DNA from 2 places in the Gilliamella sp. Nev5-1 genome. Region 1 is predicted to be linked to the other one. Evidence: riboswitches for the same ligand, from Rfam matches in the RefSeq annotation. Region 1 holds a riboswitch; the other holds the start of a gene.

Evidence for each region. Region 1 has a riboswitch for preQ1 ahead of queF (preQ(1) synthase). Riboswitches for the same ligand answer to the same signal wherever they lie in the genome.
Region 2: another riboswitch for preQ1. It lies ahead of queD (6-carboxytetrahydropterin synthase QueD); the one in region 1 lies ahead of queF (preQ(1) synthase).

What each region holds. Positions count from the first base shown of each region.
Region 1 covers NZ_LZHO01000077.1:50,051-57,380, forward strand. Annotated here, with positions in the region: gene hemN (oxygen-independent coproporphyrinogen III oxidase) at 1-808, opposite strand, end outside; gene yihI (Der GTPase-activating protein YihI) at 1,136-1,648, opposite strand; gene coaA (type I pantothenate kinase) at 1,818-2,753, shown strand; gene A9G41_RS10505 (DUF1090 domain-containing protein) at 2,778-3,215, shown strand; PreQ1 riboswitch class I at 3,761-3,805, shown strand; gene queF (preQ(1) synthase) at 3,808-4,281, shown strand; gene queC (7-cyano-7-deazaguanine synthase QueC) at 4,310-4,966, shown strand; gene A9G41_RS10525 (7-cyano-7-deazaguanine/7-aminomethyl-7-deazaguanine transporter) at 5,037-5,687, shown strand; gene A9G41_RS10530 (alpha-2-macroglobulin family protein) at 5,970-7,330, shown strand, end outside.
Region 2 covers NZ_LZHO01000089.1:102,714-110,043, reverse strand. Annotated here, with positions in the region: gene pbpC (penicillin-binding protein 1C) at 1-289, opposite strand, end outside; gene argS (arginine--tRNA ligase) at 366-2,099, opposite strand; gene A9G41_RS12880 (7-carboxy-7-deazaguanine synthase QueE) at 2,601-3,215, opposite strand; gene queD (6-carboxytetrahydropterin synthase QueD) at 3,212-3,640, opposite strand; PreQ1 riboswitch class I at 3,644-3,689, opposite strand; gene clpB (ATP-dependent chaperone ClpB) at 3,961-6,531, shown strand; gene A9G41_RS12865 (5-formyltetrahydrofolate cyclo-ligase) at 7,037-7,330, opposite strand, start outside.

The DNA.
Region 1 (7,330 bases):
GTAAAATTCGCAATTTTTGGTTGGCATTCGGTAAATCATCATCTTTAATTTTACGTTGCGCGGCAAAACGATTTGGTAAATGAGCATAATTAAATACACTTAAACGATCGGGTGAAATATCTATCACTTTATTGAGCGTTTCGGTAAAGCTTTCTACGGTTTGCTTGGGTAAACCATAAATTAGATCTAGACTAATAGAGTGAAAACGATTTTTTCGTGCCTGATTAATAAGAGAACGTATTAGTGTTTCATCTTGTCTGCGATTAATTAGATTTTGGATTTCGTGGTTAAAATCTTGAATCCCCATACTCAACCTGTTAAAACCAACACTCGCTAAGTGGTCGATGGTTTGTGGCGTAATTTCACGAGGATCGATTTCGATCGACAGTTCGGCATTATCCGCAAAATTGAAGTGCTTTTTTAGCGAAGTAATCAGCCGAGTAATTTCATCATCAGTTAAAAAAGTCGGCGTACCCCCTCCCCAGTGCATTTGTGTCACTGTGCGTTGTTTGAATAATTTTGCCCGTTCGGCAATTTCAATATCCAAAATATCGAGGTATTTGGTGACTTTTTTTGTTTGGCGAGTAATGAGTTTATTACAACCACAAAAGTAACAAAGTTTATGGCAAAACGGGATATGTACATAAAGCGATAATGGCTTTGTAGGATAACGTGTGGCGGCCGATAAAAAGTCCTGTTTGCTAAAATCTTCATTAAATTCAAGTGCAGTAGGATAAGAGGTATATCTTGGACCAGAATAGTTATATTTTTCAATTAACCCCTGATCCCATAATTGCATATCAGTCATGCTGTTACTTCCGTTTAAATCTCTGTTTAGTGCTGTTATTTTTATCGAATTTTCTTATCAGTTTTCGATGATTTCTAATTTTTGTTTTAATTTTTATTTGATTGGTTTTATTTAAATATAACAATGTGCAAATTAATAACCCAAAATATAAACTTAGCATAATTAATATTGGCATTATGATTCGCTCGCTTTTAAGTTATTAATTAGAGGCATAAAAAATAAAGGTTGTGACATTAAATCACGAGCCGAAACTTAACTATTACAATGGCATTCCAGCTCGCATATCAGAAATATACAATCATGAGTATTAATTATATTTTCCTACCATTAGTTTCGTTTTAACAAACTAACAATATCTTCTTTCTTGTCGTCTTGATCTTCAATATCATCAAAATCGTCGTCAGTATAACCGAGCTGTTGCATTAACTCATCAATTCGATTTAATTTACTATCAAGATAAGTTTGTTGCTCTTTAGTTAGTTTGCTATTTTGCTCGACTAAATCCAGTAACTTATCTAATTTTGGATCATTTTCTAGTTGTTCTAACTCTTGTTGTGGAGATAAATTTGATGATAAAACCATTTTAGTTGGTTTAGTAGGTTGTTTAGCTTGTGTGACATTACTTGAAGTTTCCGTAATTAAGGAAATGGGCTTTTTGCTACCCACACGTGGATCTTTGACTGTTTTTGTCGAATTTTTATTCTTGTTATTTTCTTGATTATTAAAGCGGGAACCACTTGGCAAACCTTTATGTTTGCGTTTACGCTTTAGTTCACGAGATTCTTCATTGATCTCTTGACGGCTTTTCTTAGTTTTTTGTTTCGATTTATTTTTTAACATACAATCTCAATTTAATACCAGAGTTAAAGATTTAGCTAGTATTTTAACAGTAACTTGACCAGATAGCTATGATGAAGCATCAATGCTAATTTGTGATTGTAAAAAATGAGATTTATGTATAATCTGAGCCAACTATTTGAGAATTAATTGCAATAGAGAAACATAAAACATGAACAATCATTTAAGCCCTTATATGCAATTTAGTCGTAAAGAGTGGGCTAGCTTACGTAATGCAGAGCCAATGACATTAACTTGTGACGAGTTAGTCTCTCTACAAGGCATTAATGAAGATCTGTCAATGGATGAAGTAAGTGATATCTATCTACCTTTATCCAGATTGCTTAATTATTACATTAGTAATAGTTTTAGTCGGCAGGCTGTTTTATCTAAATTTTTAGGCAAAAGCCAAAAAATTCCTTATATCATTGGTATAGCAGGAAGCGTTGCTGTGGGGAAAAGTACTACAGCTCGTGTATTGCAAGCATTATTATCTCGTTGGCCTGAGCATCGCAAAGTGGCTTTGGTGACAACTGATGGTTTTTTATACCCCAATAAATGCCTTGAAGAACGTGGAATAATGAATAAAAAAGGCTTTCCGCAATCTTATGATATTAAAAAACTGATCAATTTTGTTGCTGATATTAAGTCTGGCCAAGCACAGGTTAAAGCCCCCGTTTATTCTCATTTAGTTTATGATATTGTTCAAAATGAACAAATTATTCTCGATAGCCCTGATATTTTAATTCTTGAGGGATTAAATGTGTTACAAGGCGCTGTAAATTATGCACAAGCCAATAATCGTGTTTTTGTTTCTGATTATGTTGATTTCTCAATTTATGTTGATGCCGATGTTTCGTTGCTACACAATTGGTATGTCAATCGTTTTTTAAAATTTAGAGCAGGAGCATTTAGCGATCCCAATTCTTATTTTAATCATTACTCAAAATTGCCAGAGCAAGAAGCGCTTAACATCGCAAACCGTCTTTGGCATGAAATTAATGAATTGAATTTAATAGAAAACATCCTACCAACAAGGGAAAGAGCCAGCCTTATCCTAACTAAAGGCAAAGATCATAAAGTTGATTGTGTTCAATTAAGAAAATAATTTAAAAAGGGGAAGAAGATCGATATGAAATTAACAATAAGATCAATTTGTAAGTTAATTTTTTTAGTATTAACAGCTATCGCTTTTATACCTAATATTTATGCAGCAAATCATGACGAATATCAAGGTGTAACTTGTTTTAGCAAAAAACACATTATGGAAAAACAAATTGATAAGGCAAAAAAGGCGGGTAACTTGCACCAAGCTCAAGGGCTTGAAAAAGCATTACATGATATCAATACATATTGTAATGATGATGATTTAAAAGCTAAATACACCGAAAAAGTAATTGAAAAGACTAAAAAAGTTGCCGAAAAAGAGCAAGCTTTAGCTAAAGCGCAAGCAAAAAGAGACTCCCAAAAAATAGCTAAACAAAAGCTAAAATTAAGTGAAGCTCAAAAAGAGTTGAGAGAAGCTAAAACTAAATTAGCTGAATTTTATAAAGAAATTCAAGCTAAATAAGGATGTGAATTCAAGCATAATTAACACCTTATTTACTGTCACTGATTTAGCGTTGAATATGTTCAATATATTTACATATATGAAAATAGAATATAAAATATTCAGCATTTTCAATACAATGGATAAGGTTATTTTAATGGCTAGCTTTTGGAAGAAAACATTCGGCGGTTTATCGGCAAGGTATTTAATACGACAATATTTATTTAGTTTTATAATTACTCTTCCTCCTTTATGTACCCTGATCTTCAAATTTAAAATGCCTGAAAGCATATATACAGTGATAGCTCTTTTAATATTATGGGGTTTATATCCATATTCTCGATTTGTTTATGAAAATGTTATTAGTTATATCGTTGGTGATAATACTTTCATTGTAAGTACAGAAACATGGCTCGTTACTAAATTCTTTACAATGGTAATATGCTTTGCTTTTAGTTGGGTGCTTGCTCCATGTGGGTTATTATATTTATATTTTCAATCATCTAAGTTAGGATAAAGCGCTTATAACTAGACTTTTTTATTTAAAAAGAGTATGGTGTGCGCTTTGTTACGTGGTTCGTGAACCTCCCACGCTAAAAAACTAAGGAAAATTATGAATAAAGTTACACTACTTGGCGATCAATCTGTTCGCTATCCTACAACCTATTGTCCTGAAATACTCGAAACGTTCGATAATAAACACCCAACTAACGATTATTTTGTTAAGTTTAATTGCCCAGAATTTACTAGTCTTTGTCCTATCACTGGGCAACCTGATTTTGCGACGATTTATATTTCATACGTACCTAATATTAAAATGGTTGAAAGTAAGTCACTCAAGCTATATCTATTTAGCTTTCGTAATCATGGTGATTACCACGAAGATTGCATCAATATTATTATGAAAGATCTTATTAAACTAATGGATCCTAAATATATTGAAGTCTGGGGAAAATTTACCCCTCGCGGTGGAATCTCTATCGATCCTTATGCAAATTATGGTAAAGCCGGCACTAATTGGGAACAAATAGCGATGAGCCGTTTGGCTAATCACGATCTTTATCCTGAAAAAGTCGATAATCGCTAATTCAATTTACCCTAACAGGAAACTCTCAATGCAAACTCGTAAAGCACTAGTGATATTTTCTGGTGGGCAGGATTCTACTACCTGTTTACTGCAAGCCATTACTGATTATGGTCGTGAAAACGTCGAAACCATCAGCTTTCAATATGGTCAACGTCATGCTATTGAGCTTGAAAAAGCCAAGTGGATTGCTGAAGATCTTGGCGTTAAGCAAACAGTAGTGGATACCTCGGTGATTAAACAGACGACCAATAATGCTTTGATTGATGATTCACAAAAAATCACCGCAGCCAAAGAAGGCGATTACCCTAATACTTTTGTGGATGGACGTAATATGCTGTTTTTGCTTTTAGCTGGTTGTCATGCCAAGCAACACGGTATTAGTGACATTATTATTGGCGTTTGTGAAACCGATTTTAGTGGCTACCCTGATTGTCGTGATATTTTTATTAAATCAATGAATGTATCGATGAATCTTGCTATGGATTATAATTTCAATCTTATCACCCCTTTGATGTATTTGACTAAAGCTCAAACATGGGAAATGGCTGATAAACTGGGTTATTTGGGTTATGTCCGTGACCATACTCATACTTGTTATTACGGAGTTGATGGTGGATGCGGCAAATGCCCGAGCTGTATTCTTCGAGATAAAGGATTAACAGAATACCTTAATCATTCAAATTAATTGAAACACTGGGTTCACTTACCCCATTAAAAAGGACAAATTTATGCACCTGAACGCTAATTCAGAACATATAAACCAATTTACTCACGCACAGCAAATCAAGGCTCTAAGCTGGCTTTCGTTTTTTCATATTTTGGTTATCGCTTCCAGCAATTATTTAGTACAAATTCCATTTGATATTTTTGGTTTTCAAACCACTTGGGGGGCGTTTACTTTTCCATTTATCTTTCTTACCACTGATTTAACTATTCGGGTATTTGGAGCGAGTTTAGCTAGGAAGATAATTTTTGTGGTGATGCTCCCCGCATTGCTATTTTCATATGTGATTTCCGTACTATTTTTTGAAACACATTGGGTTGGTTTATCGGCATTGACGGAATTTAATAGTTTTGTTTTTCGAATTGCATTAGCTAGTTTTGCAGCTTATTTAGTTGGACAATTGATGGATATTACTGTCTTTAACTATTTAAGAAAAAATAAATCGTGGTGGGTTGCACCAACAGCATCGGCTATCTTTGGGAATGGTATTGATACTATTGTCTTTTTTGCTATTGCCTTTTATCAAAGTAGCGATGAATTTATGGCAAATCATTGGGTCGAAATTTCTTTAATGGATTACAGTTTTAAAATTATCATTTGTGGCTTATTCTTTTTGCCTCTTTATGGTGTGATTTTAAATTTTATCCTAAAAAAATTAATGTTTGTCTCCAAAACTAATTAATCGTTATAACCTAAATTTCACTGACTTATCTTAATAAACTAAAACTCATTAATTATTTTTGATGAGTTTTAATTCTATTTTCAATGCATACAATAAAGACTATAAAAAACGTTCAGAAAAGTTATTGATTTTATTGAAGTTTTTATTTTCAGTATTTGCAATAAAATTGCTCAATCTGTTGTTACACGTTTTGCTAAAAAGCGAAGAACTGTGCATAATATATGTTATAAAATATAATCAATATCAATAATAATAAAATATGAGGTGGGAGGTGGACAAAGTATGGCATTAGTAAAACATTTAGCTATATTTAGCCTATTGTTAGCTTTAGCGGGGTGTGACAATAAAGAAACAGAACAAACAGCAAATGCAGAGCAATCATCACCGCAATTAGCAACAGAAGTTATTGATAACAGCAACACGACCAAAATTGGTGAGCCTAATGAAAATAATAAAATAGCGCAAGATGAATCACCAACAACGGTTTTTAATCCCACACCAGAATTAATCGAAAAATATCATGGTAAGGCCTTAACGGTCATTGATAGTTCCGAAACCATTCTGGATGGTTCTAGCACGTTGATTATAACCTTTTCTGTTCCTTTAAATCCTAATCTTAATTTTTCTAATTTGCTTCGTCTAGTTGATAAAAAAATGGGTAATGTTGATGGAGCTTGGGAGCTGTCGGATAATGGACTCGAATTAAGACATCGATACCTTGAACCCAACCGTGAATTAGAGCTCACTATCGATAAAATGTTAGTTGCAATTAATGGCAACAGCTTAAAAGAAGTCTACCAAACCGAATTTAAAACTCAAGATCGCCAGCCGTTTGTTGGTTTTGCCAATAGTGGTGTTTTATTGCCTAGCAAATCAATGAGTGGTTTACCGATTACTACGCTTAATGTTAATAAAATTGATGTTAACTTCTTTAAAATTAAACCTGAACATTTATCGGATTTTATTTCTGATTATGGGTTTATTAATCAAATAACAAGTTGGAACTCAAATAATATCAATAAATTTGCTGATTTAGTTTATTCATCTCGCTTTGATCTTAACCCTAAACGTAATTTTCAAGAAACGGTATTGCTTGACTTATCCTCAATTTCTCAATTACAGCAAGAAGGTATTTATTTTGCCGTTATGAATCAAGCGGGAACTTACAATTATTCCAACCCTACATCACTATTTTCGATTAGCAATATTGGTATTGCTGTTCATGCGTATGAAAATGGTAAATTATCAGTGCTTACGCATGCACTAGACAATGGTCAGCCTCTTGGCGACGTTGACATATTGATTTTATGTAATAAAATCATTCGAGAGAGCAATAAAAACTGTTCCACCATTTTAGCTAAAACTGATGCAGACGGTTATGCTGAAGTAACCTTACCAAAAGGTATGGATTATGCTTTACTTACCGCAAATAAAGGGCAACAAATTTCTTTTGTAAATTTAGATCGTAATGCATTAAATTTAAGCAAGTATAACTTAGTCGGTTCGGCTTTTTATCAAAAACAGCTATTTGTTTTTGGCGCTCGTGATTTATATCGCCCTCAAGAAACGGTTTATTTTAATGCGCTTTTACGTGATGCTAATGGTAAGCCATTGCCAACCCAACCTATTGTGGTTGATGTTAT
Region 2 (7,330 bases), on a different contig from region 1:
AACTAAATGGATTAATACCGATATGATAATAAAACCACTGATCTTCGTGTAATAGTAATCCATTAATAATATCGGGTGAAACATCCTCTAAAGGTGTCCATAAACGATACCGATCATCCTTGGCTAATGTCATTCGAATGAGTTGGTTATTGTCATCATAATAGCGTTTTGAAAAAGTTAGTGGTTCACAAAGAGGTGGATGTGGATACAAACGAATCACAAGGATAGCAATAAATAATAGCAACAAAGCCATTAGCTTATTTTGATGACGAACAATAAATCCAATCATATTTAGTTATAAAAATTAAAATGTAATATATTTAAGCAAAAATGCCACTTATGCATTAGCATAGGTGGCGACTTAACTACATTTTATCAACCGTCTTAATACCCAACATGTCAAGACCAGTTTTAAGTGTTTTCGCTGTTAAAGAGGCTAATTTTAAACGGCTTTGTTTTAAACTTTCGCTTTCGGCTGCTAAAATAGGGCAGTTTTCATAAAAGCTTGAAAACAGCGTTGCAATTTCATAAAGATAAGCACAAAGCACATGAGGTGTTCCTTCACTAGCTACAATTGAAATAGTTTCATCAAACTGAATTAAACGCATTGCTAAAGCTCGTTCTTTGTCTGTGTCTAAACTAATTTTGCCTGTTAAACTGTCTTCGTTAATATTTTCTTTTTTAAATATGGACAGTACTCGAGTGTAAGCATATTGCAAATAAGGTGCGGTATTACCTTCAAATGACAACATATTATCCCAATCAAACACATAATCGGTAGTACGATTTTTTGAAAGATCGGCATATTTAACAGCACCAATAGCGACAGCATCAACTATTTGGGCAAGCTCACTGTCAGATAATTCAGGATTTTTGCTACGAATTAACGTTGTTGCACGTTCACACGCTTCATCTAACAAATCATTTAATTTAACGGTATCACCAGAGCGAGTTTTAAATGGCTTGCCATCTTTACCCAACATCATACCAAACATATGGTGTTCTAGTTTTAATGATTCAGGCACATACTTCGCTTTATGAACAATTGTCCAAACTTGCTCTAAATGTTGATGTTGGCGGGAATCAGTATAATAAAGTACACGATCGGCATGTAATGTTTCGTAACGGTATTTAGCGCAAGCAATATCGGTCGTTGCATAAAGGTAGCCACCATCACGTTTTTGGATAATAACACCCATTGGTTCGCCTTCTTTGTTTTTATACTCATCAAGAAAAACAACAATCGCCCCTTCACTTTCAACCGCAAGTCCTTTCTGTTTTAAATCGGCAACGATATTAGGTAGCATGCTGTTATAGATGCTTTCACCCATGGTGTCTTCAAGCGATAAGGTAACATTTAAACGTTGATAAGTGGCAATATTTTGCGTCATGGTAATATCAACTAGCTTGCGCCACATATCACGACAATATTCATCGCCACCTTGTAATTTCACTACATAATTACGCGCTTTTTCGGCAAATACTTCGTCTTCGTCATAATGTTTTTTAGCTGCGCGATAGAAAGATTCTAAATCTGATAGCGCCATGTCATTAGCATGCTCATTTTGCATTTTTTCAAGATAAGCAATTAACATACCAAACTGAGTGCCCCAGTCTCCAACATGGTTAGCACGGATAACGTGATGACCTAAAAAAGATAAAACACGAACACTGGCATCGCCAATAATTGTTGAGCGCAAATGTCCAACATGCATCTCTTTTGCCACATTAGGCGCAGAATAATCAACCACAATGGTTTGAGGTTTTGCAGGTAAAGTAATGTTAAGTTTATCACTGCTTAAAGCAACTTCATTTTGCTCAGCAATCCAACTATTTTTTAAAAAGATATTGATAAACCCAGGACCTGCAATCTCAACTTTTTCAGCAATATCATCAACATCAAGATGTTGTAAAACTGTCTGAGCAAGTTCCCGAGGTGGCATGCCTAGCTTTTTGGCAATTGACATAACGCCATTAGCTTGATAATCGCCAAATTGCACTTTAGTTGATTGCTTAATTAGCGCATCGCAGTTCTTATCTGCACCCGCCATAATCATTGCTTGCGAAACACGTTGTGTTAATAATTGTTGAATATTCACACTAAACCTAACTAATTATAATAAAATGACCAATATAATACCGACAAAGTCGATAATTGTCACTGATTGCATAAGTGGCTCGATGGTTTTTGCTTAAAGAAAAAGTGAAAAATTTAAGTAAAATCGATATTCTACTTTATGATTTATTATAAATAACCCTATTTGATTATTTGTCAGTATATTTAGGGTGTTAAAAAACTCAAGTAAAATCAATGGCTTTTCTGAATGATTTTTAAACGAAAAAATAAATTTATTTTATGGATTATGTGTTTGGAGAGCATTGGTGATTATCAATAACCCTTTTTACTAGCAAAGCTTAAAGAATCGAAATAAAGCCACTTCATACCAACAAAAACCACTAAAAAATGGAACAAAATGAAGTTATTTTATTAATTTAAGCAAATAGTGACTTATCTAATTAACTTTCATTATCTTTTTATTTAAAATTTTCTATTCAATCTCATTCTCCAATATTTAACGAGTTAGATTAAAAAATAGACACTATTCAATATCTGCAAGTTTATGACTTTGTATATTCAATAACCATTTATTATCTAATCGATTTTCGTTAATTTTTCCCAGTAGTTTTATGGTATCAAATATATTGAATGCACCATCTTTTTCACAAGGTGAAAGATAATAGCGTTTTGCCTGTATCTGAGTTTCGATATATTGGCAAAAAGCAATAAAATCACGGTGGTTTTCGGTAACAATTCGCACTTCATTGGCTGTTGGTTGGACTATTTTTTGATAGTGCGACTGGTAGCAAAATTTCGGGCTGAGGGCAATATAATCAATAAGCGCATCGACTTTGCCAAGACCGTTACTTTCAATAGCAATAAAATAACCAGCATTTTTTAATGACAAAAGTAGCTGTGGTAACGCTTTAACCCTAGTGGGTTCACCCCCTGTAATAATAATGTTTTTACTTTTGTATTCGTTTACTTTTGCTATTAATGCCTCTAAGGTAAATCGAGTAAATTGGCGAAAGTTAGTATCACACCAAGCACAATTTAAATTACAGCCTGCAAAGCGGATAAAAATAGCAGGCATTCCCGTATTATAACCTTCGCCTTGTAAAGATTCGAAGATTTCAACTATGCGAAATTCGATCATTTTGGGCTCCGATAATATTCACAATATGAAGTCGGTGTTTCCCATAATTTGATCATCGAAACAGGCAAATATCTAGATAAGCAATCAAAAATAAATTTACTCATCCCTTCGGCAGTTGTTCGGCACGGTAAGGCAAAGACTTTGCGATCCATTTCTTGCAATAATGTAGCAATACGGCACTCATTTCTATTATTTTGATTATAAAGGTAAGCGTGATCAAAAGGATCGACAATATACTTTTTAACAATCATTTTTAGATCGGCATAATCCATTACCATATCTTGACTTGAACCATTATCGATAAGATCACCGCTAATTTCGACTAATAAGCGGTAAGTATGACCATGCAGGTTATGACACTTTTTATTGTGCCCATCTAGCATATGACAAGCATCAAATTGAAACTCTTTGGCTATTTTGAACATGTTGTATTCCTAGTTTTTTTACGTGGGATGGGTTACGAACCACGGTTAGCACGCCTAACAAAATAAAGGCGTTAATATAATGGATAAAAGTTGATTTGTCATCTTTCAATACTTGTTGAAAGTGTATTTATGTATTGCAAACAATTTGATTTTGATGCTAATTAAGTTTTTAAATACTCGCTAATTTACTGTACAAATTTTATAAAAAATATTTTAAATTTGCTCTTGAAATTTAGGTTGCGACACTCATTTAGATATCATGCAAATGGGTTGAATGTATACACGTTTAACTCAAATCTATTGCTCAGGAGATAAATACGATGAGGTTAGATAAATTAACAAACAAGTTTCAACAAGCTTTAGCTGATGCGCAGTCAATGGCATTAGGTAAAGACAATCAATATATAGAGCCTGTGCATGTCCTATCAGCCATGCTTAATCAAGAAGGCAGCAGTGTAGCGCCATTGTTAGCTTCAGCGGGTGCAAATGTAGCTATTTTACAACAAGAATTAACTCAGGCGATTGATCGATTACCGCAAGTTCAGGGTGTGGGCGGGGAGGTTATTCCATCACAAGAGTTTATCCGTACACTTAATTTGTGCGATAAATTATCGCAAAAAAATGGTGATAGTTATATATCATCAGAGCTCTTTATCTTAGCTGCTTTAGAAGATAAAGGGAGCCTAAGTGATATTCTTAAAAAATCAGGTGTCAATAAAGACAAGTTTAGCCAAGCCGTCAATCAAGTAAGAGGTAGCGATAACGTGAATGATCCTAATGCAGAAGATCAACGTGGTGCGTTGAAAAAATATACCATTGATTTAACGCAACGGGCAGAACAAGGCAAACTTGATCCTGTTATTGGACGTGATGAAGAAATTCGTCGAACTATTCAGGTATTACAACGTCGTACTAAAAATAATCCCGTATTAATTGGTGAGCCAGGTGTAGGTAAAACCGCTATTGTTGAAGGATTAGCACAACGTATCGTTAACCGTGAAGTACCTGAAGGATTGCGTAATAAACGCGTTTTATCATTAGATATGGGGGCCTTGATTGCAGGTGCAAAATATCGTGGCGAATTTGAAGAACGTTTAAAGGCCGTACTTAAAGATTTAGCGAAAGAAGAAGGCCGTATTATATTATTTATTGACGAAATCCATACCATGGTTGGTGCAGGGAAAAGCGATGGTGCAATGGATGCTGGTAATATGTTAAAACCAGCATTGGCTCGAGGGGAATTACATTGCGTTGGTGCAACAACGTTAGACGAATATCGCCAATATATTGAAAAAGATCCTGCGTTAGAGCGTCGTTTTCAAAAAGTGTATGTTGCCGAGCCAACTGTTGAAGATACGATTGCTATTTTGCGAGGATTAAAAGAACGTTACGAATTGCATCATCATGTGCAAATTACCGATCCAGCCATTGTCGCTGCGGCAACGTTATCGCATCGTTATATTTCTGATCGCATGTTACCTGACAAAGCGATTGATTTAATTGATGAAGCGGCATCAAGTATTCGTATGCAAATGGATTCAAAACCAGAATCTTTAGATCGACTTGAAAGGCGTATTATTCAACTCAAACTTGAGCAACAAGCGCTTAAAAAAGAGTCTGACGATGCTAGTAAAAAACGTCTTGAGATGCTAAATGATGAACTTGCTGAAAAAGAAAAAGAATATGCATCACTTGAAGAAGAATGGAAGTCAGAAAAAGCGGCTGTTTCGGGTACGCAAAGCATTAAAGCTGAACTTGAAAAAGCGCGTACTGAAATAGAGCAAGCACGCCGCGCTGGTGATCTGAATAAAATGTCTGAATTACAATACGGTAAAATTCCAGAACTCGAAAAGAAACTTGCTTCAGCAACACAGTTAGAAGGCAAAACAATGAAGTTATTGCGCAACAAAGTGACTGATAACGAAATTGCTGAAGTGTTGTCTAAAGCGACTGGTATTCCGGTTTCTAGAATGCTTGAGAGCGAAAAAGACAAATTATTACATATGGAAGATGCCTTACATAAACGTGTCATCGGTCAAAATGAAGCGGTTGTTGCCGTAGCTAATGCGATTCGTCGTAGTCGTGCTGGGCTTTCTGATCCTAATAAACCAATTGGATCATTCCTATTTTTGGGACCAACAGGGGTCGGTAAAACCGAACTTTGCAAATCACTGGCTAACTTTATGTTTGACAGCGAAGATGCCATGGTACGTATTGATATGTCAGAGTTTATGGAAAAACACTCAGTTGCTCGCTTGATTGGCGCACCTCCTGGCTATGTCGGTTATGAAGAAGGGGGTTATTTAACCGAAGCAGTAAGGCGTCGTCCATACTCAGTGATATTACTTGATGAAGTTGAAAAAGCGCACCCAGATGTCTTTAATATCTTACTGCAAGTATTAGATGATGGGCGTTTAACGGATGGTCAAGGTCGCACGGTTGATTTTCGTAATACCGTCATAATTATGACATCAAACTTAGGATCTGACTTAATTCAAGGTCAAGTTGATCTAAGTTATGACGAAATGAAAGCCCTAGTGATGACAGTTGTAACTAAACATTTTAGACCAGAATTTATTAATCGTATTGACGAAACAGTGGTATTCCACCCATTAGGTCAAGAAAACATCAAAGCGATTGCAAAAATTCAGTTGGCGCATGTTGAAAAACGCTTAGATGAACGTGGTTACCAAATGGATATTACTGATGCAGCGCTTGAACATCTTGCTAAAGTGGGCTTCGATCCAATTTATGGTGCAAGACCGTTAAAACGCGCAATTCAACAAGAAATTGAAAATCCATTAGCGCAACAAATACTGTCAGGCAAATTAGTCCCAGGTAAAACCATTCATTTGGATTTAGTTGGTGATAATATCGAAGCTAAACAGTAAGCAAACATAAATTTACAAACCGACCTATTAGGGTCGGTTTTTTTATATTAGAATGGCGTTATCGTTTAGCAAAAAATCTTGAATTTTTTGTATAAAGAATAATAGCGTCACCCTATAATTTATGACGTTTTACATTATCAGACAAGTTAACGGTGCTTGTTGAATTACGTAGCGAGTGGCGTTTTTTATCTGTAACCGATTGATCAATTACCGCTAATCCCTTGTTATTCACTTGATTAATAAAACCTTGTTTCTTAAATTTAATTTATCAATAGCATGTATGCCTATAGCCGCCCCTAGTTTATTAGCAATGCTTGAGTAAATGAAATATTCAATTAATTTTTTGTATATTAAATAACTAAAATATACATGTTTGATGATAGTGCATAGTAAAAAGGCAAAGTAAACTTTTTATACTTAAAAAATATGTTTAGAGGTTTAAGAATAATATTATTGTTTAGTAGTAAGTTATTTTTATATCTAAAAATAAGATATATTAATAAATTTAAGCATAAATAATTTCTGGCAGCCGAATATCCCACGGCTTGTTATCAATATGCTGTACTTTTTGGCAAGCAAAAGCAAGCCCAATAGGTAAAATTTGTTGAGCTTGATAATTTGCTAGTAATCGGTCGTAAAATCCGCCACCCATCCCCATACGATAACCTCGTTGATCAAAAGCCACGAGTGGTGTAAATACGACATCAAGTTGATGGTAAGGCAGTATCTTTGATTGATTTAATTCAGGCTCTAATATACCAAATTTATTTTTAATAAGTGAAGTTTGTTTAGTATATTG